2 linked regions of the Magnetospirillum sp. XM-1 genome follow. The protein of the gene in region 2 interacts with the protein of the main gene of each other region in a pairwise test. Links are inferred from orthologs where the notes say so. Each region holds a gene or a part of one and is shown on either strand. Other genes may lie near its edges. The genes, in order: ptsN and trkA.

Evidence for each region.
Region 1: the proteins of trkA (region 2) and ptsN interact in binary tests that used the Escherichia coli proteins (3 or more experiments, as listed by UniProt). The link is inferred for Magnetospirillum sp. XM-1 from one-to-one orthologs.

Annotation. Positions count from the first base shown.
Region 1 is NZ_LN997848.1:1,380,087-1,386,121, forward strand. Bases 1,959-4,920 are described here. They hold ptsN (PTS IIA-like nitrogen regulatory protein PtsN), read right to left. Parts: upstream 3,691-4,920; coding sequence 3,226-3,690; downstream 1,959-3,225. Other genes in these bases: XM1_RS06595 (Hsp20 family protein), read left to right, coding at 2,183-2,683; XM1_RS06600 (DUF1150 family protein), read left to right, coding at 2,686-2,919; rpoN (RNA polymerase factor sigma-54), read right to left, coding at 3,856-4,920. Outside these bases: XM1_RS06580 (polysaccharide deacetylase family protein), read right to left, coding at 1-195; XM1_RS06585 (glutathione S-transferase family protein), read right to left, coding at 242-913; XM1_RS06590 (DUF4743 domain-containing protein), read left to right, coding at 1,050-1,904; more of rpoN, read right to left, coding at 4,921-5,367; lptB (LPS export ABC transporter ATP-binding protein), read right to left, coding at 5,377-6,035. UniProt on the Escherichia coli protein: Seems to have a role in regulating nitrogen assimilation.
Region 2 is NZ_LN997848.1:3,127,879-3,133,950, forward strand. What follows is about bases 2,117-5,115. They hold trkA (Trk system potassium transporter TrkA), read left to right. Parts: upstream 2,117-2,927; coding sequence 2,928-4,304; downstream 4,305-5,115. Other genes in these bases: XM1_RS14465 (sigma-54 dependent transcriptional regulator), read left to right, coding at 2,117-2,931; XM1_RS14475 (HAD family hydrolase), read left to right, coding at 4,304-4,963; hfq (RNA chaperone Hfq), read left to right, coding at 5,067-5,115. Outside these bases: XM1_RS14460 (PAS domain-containing sensor histidine kinase), read left to right, coding at 1-1,550; more of XM1_RS14465, read left to right, coding at 1,540-2,116; more of hfq, read left to right, coding at 5,116-5,321; GTPase HflX, read left to right, coding at 5,322-6,072. UniProt on the Escherichia coli protein: Part of the constitutive potassium transport systems TrkG and TrkH. May regulate the transport activity of TrkG and TrkH systems. Binds to NAD(+) and NADH.

The sequences.
Region 1 (6,035 bases), 1.7 Mb from region 2 along the record:
GCTGGCGGCCAGGGCCTTCAGCTCTTCGGCGTTGCGCCGGGCGAACAGGCCGGTGGCGAAGATGGTGTAGGGCACCTTCTCGGCGGCCAGGACGTCGAGAATGGTCCGGTCGAGATAGGCCGGCTGGCCCTTGGCCTCGCAGGCGTCGAAGGTCAGCGCCACCAGCTTGTCGGCGGTGGGCAGCCGCTCGATCACCTCGGCCCGGACGGGGGCGGCGAGGAGGAGAAGGAGAGCGAGGAGCCTAGAAATCCGGGTTGGCATAGTGCCGGGGCGGGACCAGGCCGGGCAGGTGGTCGGCCAGCAGCACACGGAAGCTGGGCCGCGACTTGACGCGGGCGTACCAGTCCTTGGCCGGGGCGTGCTGGTCCCACGGCACGTCGCCCACGTAATCCACGGCGGAAATCTGGGCGGCGGCGGCGATGTCGGCCAGGGTGAACACGCCGCCGGCCAGATAGCCGTGGCGCTCGGCCAACCGGCCCACATAGTCCAGATGCTGGTGGATATGGGCGTAGCCGGCGCGGATGCGGCGCGAATCCGGCTCGTTCTTGCCCGATTCCAGGCGCTTGAACACCTTTTCCCCCACCAGATGGTCGGTGACCTCGGCGTGGAACTTCTGCCCGAACCAGGCGACCAGACGCCGCACGTCGGCGCGGGCCAGGGCTTCGGCGGGCAGCAGCGGCGTTTCGCGGCTGGTCTCTTCCAGGTATTCGACGATGGCGGTGGAATCGGCCAGGGCGGAGCCGTCGTCCTCGACCAGCACGGGCAGCTGGCCCGCCGGATTGAGGGCGAGGAACTCGGGCCGACGCTCCCAGGTCTTTTCGATCTGGGGCTCGAAATCCAGCTTCTTCTCGGCGAGCACGACGCGCACGAGGCGCGAGAAGGGGCAGAGCGGGTGATGGTAAAGGGTCCTCATGCGTCTCTTTTACCGCTTTTCCCGCAACGAGAATAGAGGGTGGTCGCCCCATATGAACATTTCTTAAACAGTAGGCGCCCTTGACCTTTGCGGGCGGCTTCTGCACCCTGTCGCATCCTCCGCCGGAGCCCGTATCATGGCCTTCCTCGACCACATCCGCGTCTGCAACCGCCACGACCTGGCCAAGTTCCGGCCGTTCTCGGTGGAGGGCAAGTGGATCGGCTGGGTCCGCCACGACGTGGCCCAGCGCCTCGCCGCCTTTCCCGAGGCCTTCCGGGTGTCCATCGAAGGCGTCAGCCTCCATCCGGCGCTGGCCACGCCAGAGGCGCGCAGCAACGCCATCGACGAGGTGGCCCGCGAACTGGCCGAGGATTGGGGCACGCCGAAATTGCGGGGCGAGCGCTACCGGGTCTCGGCCCGCTTCGGCGATCCGGCCCTGATGAGCATCGACCGGGGCGTGGTCAGCCTGTTCGGCATCCGCGCCTATGGCGTCCACGTCAACGGAATGGTGCGCCGTCCCGACGGCCTTCACCTGTGGATCGGCCGCCGCGCCAAGGACAAGAGCGTGGCGCCGGGCAAGCTGGACAACATGGTGGCCGGCGGCCAGCCCAGCGACCTGTCACTGGCCGACAACCTGATCAAGGAAGCGGCCGAGGAGGCCGACATTCCGGCGGCGCTGGCCGCCACCGCGCGCCCCGTCGGCGTGGTCTCCTATTGCCTCGAGGATGAGTGGGGCCTCAAGCCCGACGTGATGTTCTGCTACGACCTGGAGGTCCCCGAGAGCTTCACGCCGCGCAACACCGACGGCGAGCTGCAGGGCTTCACCCTGATGCCGGTGGCCGAGGTGGCCCGTCTGGTCAAGGACACCGACGAGTTCAAGTTCAACGTCAATCTGGTGATCATCGACTTCCTGATCCGCCACGGCCTGATCTCGCCCGATGTCGAGCACGATTACGTCGATCTGGTGAGCGGGCTCAGGAAGGGCGGGTGAGAGTCTGTTTTCTCCCGAGATCGTCTTGCGTCAAATCCGGATCATCTCTTTGCGTCATGGCCGGGCTCGACCCGGGCATCCACGTGGATGCCCGGAACAAGTCCGGGCATGACGAGAGTGGATACGGTGCGGATTCACGGCTTGATGCTATGGGACGCCGGGTGAAAATACCGCTTCGCTTGACGATCCTTTAATTCCCCCCAAGATAATATGATGAAGGGTGCCGATGACGGGCCCTTCCTTGGCGTACTCGCTCATGCCCGAGGAGAACGAAGATCATGTCCCGTTTGTCCGCGTTCAATTCCCCGCTGCTGCTCGGCTTCGATCATTTCGACCGGCTGCTCGACCGCATCTCCAAAACCTCGCCCGAGGGCTATCCGCCCTACAACATCGAACAGATTTCCGAGAACGGCCTGCGCATCACGCTGGCGGTGGCCGGGTTCTCGTGGGACGACCTGTCCGTGGCGCTCGAGGACAATCAGCTGGTCATCCGCGGGCGTCAGGCCGATGACGAGGGCAGCCGCATCTTCATCCATCGCGGCATCGCGTCGCGCCAGTTCCAGCGCGCCTTCCTGCTGGCCGACGGCATGGAAGTCATGGGCGCGTCCTTGGACAACGGCCTGCTGCACGTCGACCTGATCCGCCGGGTGCCCGAGCCCAAGGTCCGCACCATTCCCATCGGACGGGCGGGCGAGGCGCCCCACACCATCACCGTTTCCGCCGACGAAGCCTCGCCGGTGTCATCCCGGGCCAGAACCGGCCATAAGAGGGAGGTCTGAACATGAAGACCACGGATAACAGAAACTCCATCATGGGCCATCACCTGATGAGCGCCACCGATTTCCTCAACTGGGGCATGCCAGCCGTCGCCTATTTCAAGCACGAGGACAATGGCGGGCAGGGCGGCTGGTCCATTCATGCCGCCGACGGCACGGTGATCGGCGCGGCGCCGTCGCGCGACACCGCCTTCGCCGCCATCGTCCAGCACGAGATGGAGCCCATGAGCGTGCATTAGCACGCTTGCGAAAAAGTCCTTCGCTACGCTCAGTGTACTTTTTCGCAGGAAGATCTAAGGAAAAGCCCGCGCTAGGGGCGGCCCGGCGCGCGGGCTTTGGCTTATTTGTCCCCAATCCGAGACGGATGTCTCGGATTGGGTAAGACGAGTCAAAAATGGGTGCGAAAGCATTCCGTCGTCATGGCCGGGCTTGACCCGGCCATCCACGCTGCGTCGCACGAAGGCGTCCGGAATGATGGATAACGCGGCCCGCACCGTGGATGCCCGGAACAAGTCCGGGCATGACGGCATGGCGGCGACGCGAAATCACGCCGCCCGGCTGGCCGGGCTTTCGGTCAGCAGGGCGTAGAGGGCGTCGGCGTTGTCGGTGCCGCGCAGCTTCTCGCACACGCCCTTGTCGCGCAGCAGGCGCGATACCCGGGCCAGGGCCTTCAGGTGGTCGGCGCCGGCGGATTCGGGGGCCAGCAGCAGGAAGATCAGGTCCACCGGCTGTTCGTCGATGGACTCGAAGGCGATGGGCTTTTCCAGCCGCGCGAAGACGCCGTACAGGCGCTCCATGGCCGGCAGCTTGCCGTGGGGGATGGCGATGCCGTTGCCGACGCCGGTGGTCCCCAGACGCTCGCGCTCCAGCAGCACGTCGAAGATGGCCCGCTCGTGCAGGCCGGTAATCTCGGCAGCCTTCTTGGCCAGGTCCTGCAGCGCCTGCTTCTTGGACGTCGCGCGCAGATTCGGAATGACGGCGGCCGGGCTGATCAGATCGGTGATTTCCATGAATCCACCCTATGAGCGCGGAACGCCTGGTTCCGCTGGGTCTTCACATAACGGGCGCGGGATCCACTCTACCGCGCCAACTTCCCCGTCCCGTCTTTCCCACGGGGCGGGCGGAAAATAGGCCCCGACTTGTCCGAAGTCAAGCATGGCGGACGGCAGGGCCGATCACATGCCCAGCGACTTCTCGCGCCGGCGCTGGACCGACGAGCCGATGTTCATGGCTTCCCTGTATTTTGCCACCGTCCGGCGGGCGATGTCGATGCCTTCGGCCTTGAGCGCGTCGACGATGGAATCGTCGGACAGCACGCTCTTGCCCTCGGCATCGATCAGCGCCTTGATGCGGTGGCGCACCGCCTCGGCCGAATGGGCGTCGCCGCCGTCGGCCGAGCTGATGGCCTGGGTGAAGAAGTACTTCAGCTCGTAGATGCCCCTGGGCGTGGCGATGTACTTGTTCGAGGTGACGCGGCTGACCGTGCTTTCGTGCATGGAGATGGCGGTCGCGATGTCGCGCAGCACCAAGGGCCGCAGGTGCTGGACCCCTAAGCGGAAGAAGGCGTCCTGCTGGCGGACGATCTCGGTGGCCACCTTGAGGATGGTGGTGGCGCGCTGGTGCAGCGACTTCACCAGCCAGTTGGCCGACTGGAAGCGCTCGGAGATGTAGGTCTTGTCGTCCTTGCTCTTGGCCGCGCCGGCGATCTTGGAATAGTAGCGGGTGTTGACCAGCACGCGGGGCAGGGTGTCGGAATTCAGCTCCACCACCCAGGCGCCGTCCTGGGTGCGGCGCATCAGCACGTCGGGGGTGACCGGCTGGGCCACCACGTGGTCGAAGGCCAGCGCCGGCTTGGGGTCCAGCGCCTTGATCTCGGAGATCATCTCGGCCAGGTCCTCGGCGTCGACGCCGCAGACCCGCATCAGGCCGGGCAGGTCGCGCCGGGCCAGCAGCTCCAGATTGTCCAGCAGCGCCTGCATGGCGGGGTCCAGGCGGTTCTTCTCAGCCAGCTGCAGACCCAGGCATTCCTTGAGGGAGCGGGCGAAGACGCCGACGGGATCGAAGCCCTGGACGCGTTTCAGCACCACTTCCACATGCTGGCGCGAACAGCCCAGCTTTTCCGCCAGTTCGTCCAGGTCGCCGATCAGGTAGCCCGCCTCGTCCAGCATCTCGATGAGATGCAGCGCGATCAGGCGGTCGGCGGGGACGGGAATGTCCATGCTGACCTGGGCGGCCAGATGGTCGCGTAAGCTGATCTCGCCGGCCGTCATCTGTTCCAGGCTGGATTCGCCGTCGTCGAAGCCGCCGCCGCCGCCGTTGACGTTGCCCCACTGGCCGAGCGATTCGTCCTGGACGGCGTCGGACGCGCTGTCGTTGTTGAAGGTGTTGTCGTAGTCCACGTCCATGCCGTCCTCGGCCGAGCCGGCGGTCATGCCGTCCAGCAACGGGGGTTCGGCGGGGGCGGAATCGAGGACGGGCAGGTCGGCGGCGTCGGCCTTGGGCTCGGCGGGCTCGAGTCCCCGCTCGCCTTCTTCCCGCTCCAGAAGCGGGTTGCGCTCCAGTTCCTGATCGATGAAGGCGGCCAGCTCGAAATTGGACAATTGCAGCAGCTTGATCGCCTGCTGCAATTGCGGCGTCATCACCAGAGACTGGGTCTGGCGGATATCAAGCCTGGGACCGATGGCCATGGCGGGGCGTTACATGCTGAACCGCTCGCCGAGATAGACGCGCCGCACTCCTTCGTGGGCGACGATCTCGGCGGGGCGGCCCTCCATCAGCACCGCGCCGTCGTGCAGGATGTAGGCGCGGTCGATGAGGTCCAGGGTCTCGCGCACATTGTGATCGGTGATCAGCACCCCGATGCCGCGGTGCTTGAGGTGGGCCACCAGATCGCGGATGTCCGACACGGCGATGGGGTCGATGCCGGCCAGCGGTTCGTCCAGCAGGATGAAGTGGGGACGACACGCCAGGGCGCGGGCGATCTCGACGCGGCGGCGCTCGCCGCCCGACAGCGCCATGGCGGGCGCCCGGCGCAGATGGCTGATGGAGAACTCGGCCAGCAGGCTTTCCAGGTCGTGCTGGCGGCGCTCGGAATCGGCCTCGACCACTTCCAGCACCGCCATGATGTTGCCTTCCACCGAAAGCCCTCTGAAGATCGAGGCCTCCTGCGGCAGATAGCCGATGCCGAGCCGGGCGCGGCGGTACATGGGCAGGTCGGTGATCTCGGTGCCGTCCAGCAGGATCGCGCCGACATCGGGATTGATCAGGCCGGTGATGCAGTAAAAGCAGGTGGTCTTGCCGGCGCCGTTGGGACCCAGCAGGCCCACCGCCTCGCCCCGCTGCACCGAGATGGAGA
Region 2 (6,072 bases):
GCGGCGACGTGGTGGTGCTGTCGGGGTCGGGTGAGGACCGGGTCAAGGCGCTGGTGCAGTTGCAGGGCCTGTTCGGCGACACCTTCCTCTATGTGGGCCGCTTCGTCGATCCCAAGGTGATCGGCCACATGGCCAAGACCTCCGAGGCGGTGGCCCAGTACGAACGCCTGGAAGGCCGCCTGTCGGGCCTGGAACAGGCCTTCTCGCTGATTTTCGCCCTGGTGGCGCTGCTCCTCGTGCTGACCGCCATCTGGGTCGGATTGTCCATGGCGGTGAAGCTCGCCACTCCCATCGGCCGGCTGATCGACGCCGCCGAGAAGGTGCGCTCGGGCGATCTCGACGCCCGCGTCGCCGAGGATGCCGCCGACGAGATCGGCGTACTCTCCCGCGCCTTCAACCGCATGACCCATCAGCTGTCCAGCCAGCGCCAGGATCTGGTGGACGCCAACCGCGAGCTGGACGAGCGTCGCCGCTTCACCGAAACGGTGCTGGCCGGCGTGACCTCGGGGGTCATCGGCCTGGATTCCGACGGGCGCATCCATCTTCCCAACCGTTCGGCCGGCGAACTGATCGGCATCAATCTCGAGGAACAGGTCGGCCGGGATATCCGGGACGTCATTCCCGATCTGGCCGAGCCTTTGGACGAGGCGGTCCGCCGTCCCGACAAGCTGATCCAGCGCGAGGTGCGGCTGTCCACGCCGGGAGGCCGCGCCCGCATGCTGCTGGTGCGCGTCGCCGCCGAGCGGCTCGAAGCCGAAATCATCGGCTATGTGGTGACCTTCGACGACATCACCGAGCTGGTCTCGGCCCAGCGCAAGGCGGCCTGGTCCGACGTGGCGCGGCGCATCGCCCACGAGATCAAGAACCCACTGACCCCGATCCTGCTCTCGGCCGAGCGGCTGAAACGCAAGTATCTCAAAGAGATACAGAACGATCCTGAGACCTACGTCAATCTGGTGGAAACCATCGTCCGCCAGGTGGGCGACATCGGCCGCATGGTGGACGAGTTCTCGTCCTTCGCCCGCATGCCGGCGCCGCAGATCAAGCCGGACGACCTGAACGACATCTGCCGCCAGGCGGTGTTCCTGCAAAAGACCGGCAATCCCGACGTGGAGTTCGTCCACCAATTGCCCGAGGGCAAGGTGCCGTTGATGTGCGACGGCCGCCTGATCGGCCAGGCGCTGACCAACCTGTTGAAGAACGCGGTGGAGGCCATCCACGGCCGCGACGACCCCGAGGCGCCCCGCGGCCGGGTGGCGCTCAGCCTCGTCGCCCAGGACGAACGGCTGGTGGTGACGGTGGAGGACAACGGCAAGGGCCTGCCCACCGAGAACCGGGAGCGGCTGACCGAACCCTACGTCACCACGCGCAGCAAAGGCACCGGCCTGGGGCTGGCCATCGTCAAGAAGATCATGGAAGACCACGGCGGTGATCTGTATCTTGAGGATGCGCCAGGGGGAGGCGCGCGGATCGGGCTGGTCTTCCCGCTCTCCGAACAGCCGCAACAGTTTCAGGCAAACGGCGACACCACGGTAACCCATGGCGCATGACATCCTGATCGTCGACGACGAGGCCGATATCCGCGCCTTGATCGCCGGCATCCTCGAGGACGAGGGGCACAACACCCGCGAGGCCGCCAATTCGGACGAGGCCCTGGAGGGGATACGCGCCCGGCGGCCCAATCTGGTGATCCAGGACATCTGGCTGCAGGGCTCGCGCCTGGACGGCCTGGAGGTGCTGGACGCCGTCAAGCACGACCATCCGGAAGTGCCGGTGGTGATGATCTCGGGGCACGGCAACATCGAGACCGCCGTGCAGGCCATCAAGCAGGGCGCCTACGACTTCATCGAGAAGCCGTTCAAGGCCGACCGCCTGCTCCTGGTGGTGGAGCGCGCCATCGAGGCCGCCCGGCTGCGGCGCGAGAACGAGGAGCTGAAGCTCCGTTCCGGTTCCGCCGGCGAACTGGTCGGTGGCGCGCTCGGCGTCATGCAGGTGCGCCAGGCCATCGAGAAGGTGGCGCCCACCAATTCCCGCGTGCTGATCACCGGTCCGGCCGGTTCGGGCAAGGAAATCGTGGCGCGGCAAATTCACGCCCGCTCGCGCCGGGCCGAGGGGCCGTTCGTGGTCCTGAACTGCGCCGCCATGCACCCCGACCGCATGGAGATGGAGCTGTTCGGCACCGAGCACGGGCTGGACGGTCCCGATTCCCCGCGCAAGATCGGCACCTTCGAACAGGCCCATGGCGGCACCCTGCTGCTGGACGAAGTGGCCGACATGCCGCTGGAAACCCAGGGCAAGATCGTCCGCGTCCTCCAAGACCAGATGTTCGAGCGGGTAGGGGGCGGCAAGAGGGTCGAGGTGGACGTGCGCGTCATCGCGTCCACCAACCGCGACCTGCAAGCCGAGATGAATGCCGGGCATTTCCGCGAGGATCTGTACTACCGCCTCAACGTGGTGCCGGTGAAGATGCCGGCCCTTCGCGACCGGCGCGAGGACATTCCCGCCCTGGCGCGCCACTTCATGGCGCTTGCCGCAGCCGCCGCCGGCGTGCAGCCCCGGGTGGTGGGCGAGGACGCCCTGGCGGCGCTGCAGGCCTATGACTGGCCGGGCAACGTGCGCCAGCTCAGAAACGTCATGGACTGGCTGCTGATCATGGCGCCGGGCGACGCGCGTGAGCCCATCCGCGCCGACATGCTGCCCGGCGAGATCGGCGCCATCACGCCGGCGGTTCTGCGCTGGGACAAATCGAGCGAGATCATGACCCTGCCGCTGCGCGAGGCGCGCGAGCTGTTCGAGCGGGAATACCTGCTGGCCCAGGTCAACCGGTTCGCCGGCAACATCTCGCGCACCTCGGCCTTCGTCGGCATGGAACGTTCCGCCCTTCACCGCAAGCTCAAGCTGCTTGGCGTCAACACGGACGAAAAGAAATGAAGGTCATAGTCTGCGGCGCCGGTCAGGTCGGCTTCAACATCGCCCACTATCTGGCGGGCGAGAACAACGACGTCACCATCATCGACCAGCGGCCCGAGCTGATCCGCAAGGTCAGCGACACGCTCGACGTCCAGGTGGTGCTGGGCTTCGCCTCCCATCCGGCGGTGCTGGAACAGGCGGGCGCCGGCGACGCCGACATGATCATCGCGGTGACCGCCGCCGACGAGGTCAACATGGTCGCCTGCCAGGTGGCGCACTCGCTGTTCAACGTGCCGACCAAGATCGCCCGCGTGCGCAGCCAGAGCTATCTGGCCCCCATCTGGGCCAACCTGTTCTCGCGCGAGCATCTGCCCATCGACGTCATCATCAGCCCCGAGATCGAGGTGGCCCGCGCCATCACCAAGCGGCTGCAGGTGCCGGGCGCCATCGACGTCATTCCGCTGGTGGGCGACAAGGTCCGCCTGATCGGGGTGCGCTGCACCGAGAACTGCCCGCTGATCAACACGCCTTTGCGCCAGCTCACCGTGCTGTTCCCGGACCTCGCCATCGTCATCATCGGCATCGTGCGCGACGGCAAGGCCATCGTGCCCACCTCCGAGGACCAGATGCTGGAGGGCGACGAGGTCTATTTCGTCGTCGATACGGCCCATGTGGACCGGGCGCTGACCGCTTTCGGCCGCGAGGACCAGGAAGCGCGGCGCATCGTCATCTTCGGCGGCGGCAATATCGGCCTGTTCCTGGCCCAGCAGCTGGAAGCGGCCCGGCCCGGCACCTCCATCAAGATCATCGAGTCCAACAAGGAGCGCGCCGAGTTCGTCGCCAAGGCGGTGGGCCACACCGTGGTGATCCACGGCGACGCGCTCGACCCGGAAATCCTTGAGGAAGCCTCGGTGGGCGCCGCCGAGGCGGTGGTGGCCGTCACCAACGACGACGAGACCAACATCCTGTCGGGCCTGTTGGCCAAGCGCTACGGCTGTCGCCGCACCATGGCGCTGATCAACAAGACCACCTACAACTCGCTGGTGGCGCCGCTGGGCATCGACGTCGCGGTCAATCCCCGCGCCATCACCGTATCCAACATCCTCCAGCATGTGCGCCGGGGCCGCATCCACGCCGTCCACTCCCTGCACGAGGGCTTCGGCGAGCTGATCGAGGCCGACGCGCTGGAAACCTCGTCCCTGGTGGGCAAGCCGCTCAGGGACGTCAAGCTGCCGTCGGGCGTGCTGCTGGGCGCGGTGGTCCATGACGGCAAGGTGGTCAGCCCGCGCGGCAGCACGGTGATCCATCCCGGCGACCGCGTCATCCTGTTCGCCACCGCCGACGCGGTGAAGAAGGTGGAAAAGATGTTCTCGGTCCGGCTGGAATATTTCTGATGCCCGGATTGCCGCTGCCCCGCCCCTCGGCGGTGATTTTCGACTGGGACAACACCCTGGTGGATTCCTGGGTGTGCATCCAGGAATCCTACAACATGACCTTCCGCCATTTCGGCATGCCGGAATGGAGTCTGGACGAGACCCGCGAAAGGGTCGCCGCCTCCATGCGCGATTCCTTCCCCGCCATGTTCGGCGAGCGCTGGCCCGAGGCCCGCGACGTCTTCACCAAAAGCTTCGAGTCCATTCACCTCGACTATCTCAACCCGCTGCCCGGCGCGTCCGAGATGCTGGGCGCGCTTCGGGCCGAGGGAGTGGTGCTGGCGGTGGTCAGCAACAAGCGCGGCGGCTTTTTGCGCAAGGAAGCCGAGATCATGGGCTGGAGCGGCCATTTCGTCCGTCTGGTGGGCGCCGACGACGCCGAGGCCGACAAGCCGGCCGCAGCACCCGTCCATCTCGCCCTGTCCGGAACCGGCATCGAGGCCGGACGCCATGTGTGGTTCGTGGGCGATTCGCCCATCGACACCCACTGCGCCGTCAACGCCGGTTGCACCCCCATCCTGATGCGGCCCCAATCCCCGGCCGAAGGCGAGTTCGCCCATCCGCCCGCCCGCTTCCTGCGGGCCTGCATGGACCTCGTCCATCTTGTCCGAGAACTATAGGTTCCCATCTGTTGGAAATGGTGGTAACGACAAGGGTTCAACGGGGTAGGTGCCCAGCCGCACTCCAATAATCAAGATCGGCCAATAAGAACGGATTCCAATCATGTCCGCCGAAAAATCGCAAAATGTGCAGGATGTGTTCCTCAACTACATCCGCAAGAACAAGACGCCCGTCACCATCTTCCTGGTCAACGGCGTGAAGCTTCAGGGTATCGTCACCTGGTTCGACAACTTCTCGGTGCTGCTGCGCCGCGACGGTCATACCCAACTGGTGTACAAGCACGCCATCTCGACGGTGATGCCGTCGACCCCCATCTCTCTGTTCGAGCCTCCGATCAAGGAAAACGGCGAAGAATAGGTGGGAGAAACCGGTTCCACACAGGCGGCGCCCAGCCGCGCCATGGTGATCCACCCCGCCTTCAAGGGCGGGGATGGTTCCCGTCTGCCTGAAGCCCGCCTCGCCGAGGCGGTCGGGCTGGCCGGAGCCATCGATCTCGACATCGTCGCCGCCGAGGCGGTCAACGTCGCCAAGGTCCGCCCGGCCACCCTGATGGGCAAGGGCGCGGTGGAGCGTCTGGCCGAACTGGTCAAGGAATGCGAGGTCGATCTGGCGGTGGTGGACGGCCATCTGTCGCCGGTGCAGCAGCGCAATCTGGAAAAGGCCTGGGGCTGCAAGGTCATCGACCGCACCGGCCTGATTCTCGAAATTTTCGGCGCAAGGGCGCGGACCCGCGAGGGCACGCTGCAGGTGGAACTGGCGGCACTTTCGTACCAGCGCTCGCGGCTGGTGCGGTCCTGGACCCACCTGGAACGCCAGCGGGGCGGCTTCGGCTTTCTGGGCGGCCCCGGCGAGACCCAGATCGAGGCTGACCGCCGCATGATCGGCGAGCGCATCGTCAAGCTGGAGCGCGAGCTGGAAGACGTCAAGCGCACCCGCGAGCTGCACCGCAAGGCGCGGCGCAAGGTGCCCTATCCCATCGTCGCCCTGGTGGGCTACACCAATGCCGGCAAGTCGACGCTGTTCAACCAGCTGACCCGGGCCGAGGTGATGGCCAAGGATATGCTGTTCGCCACGCTGGACCCCACCATGCGCACCCTGGTGCTGCCGT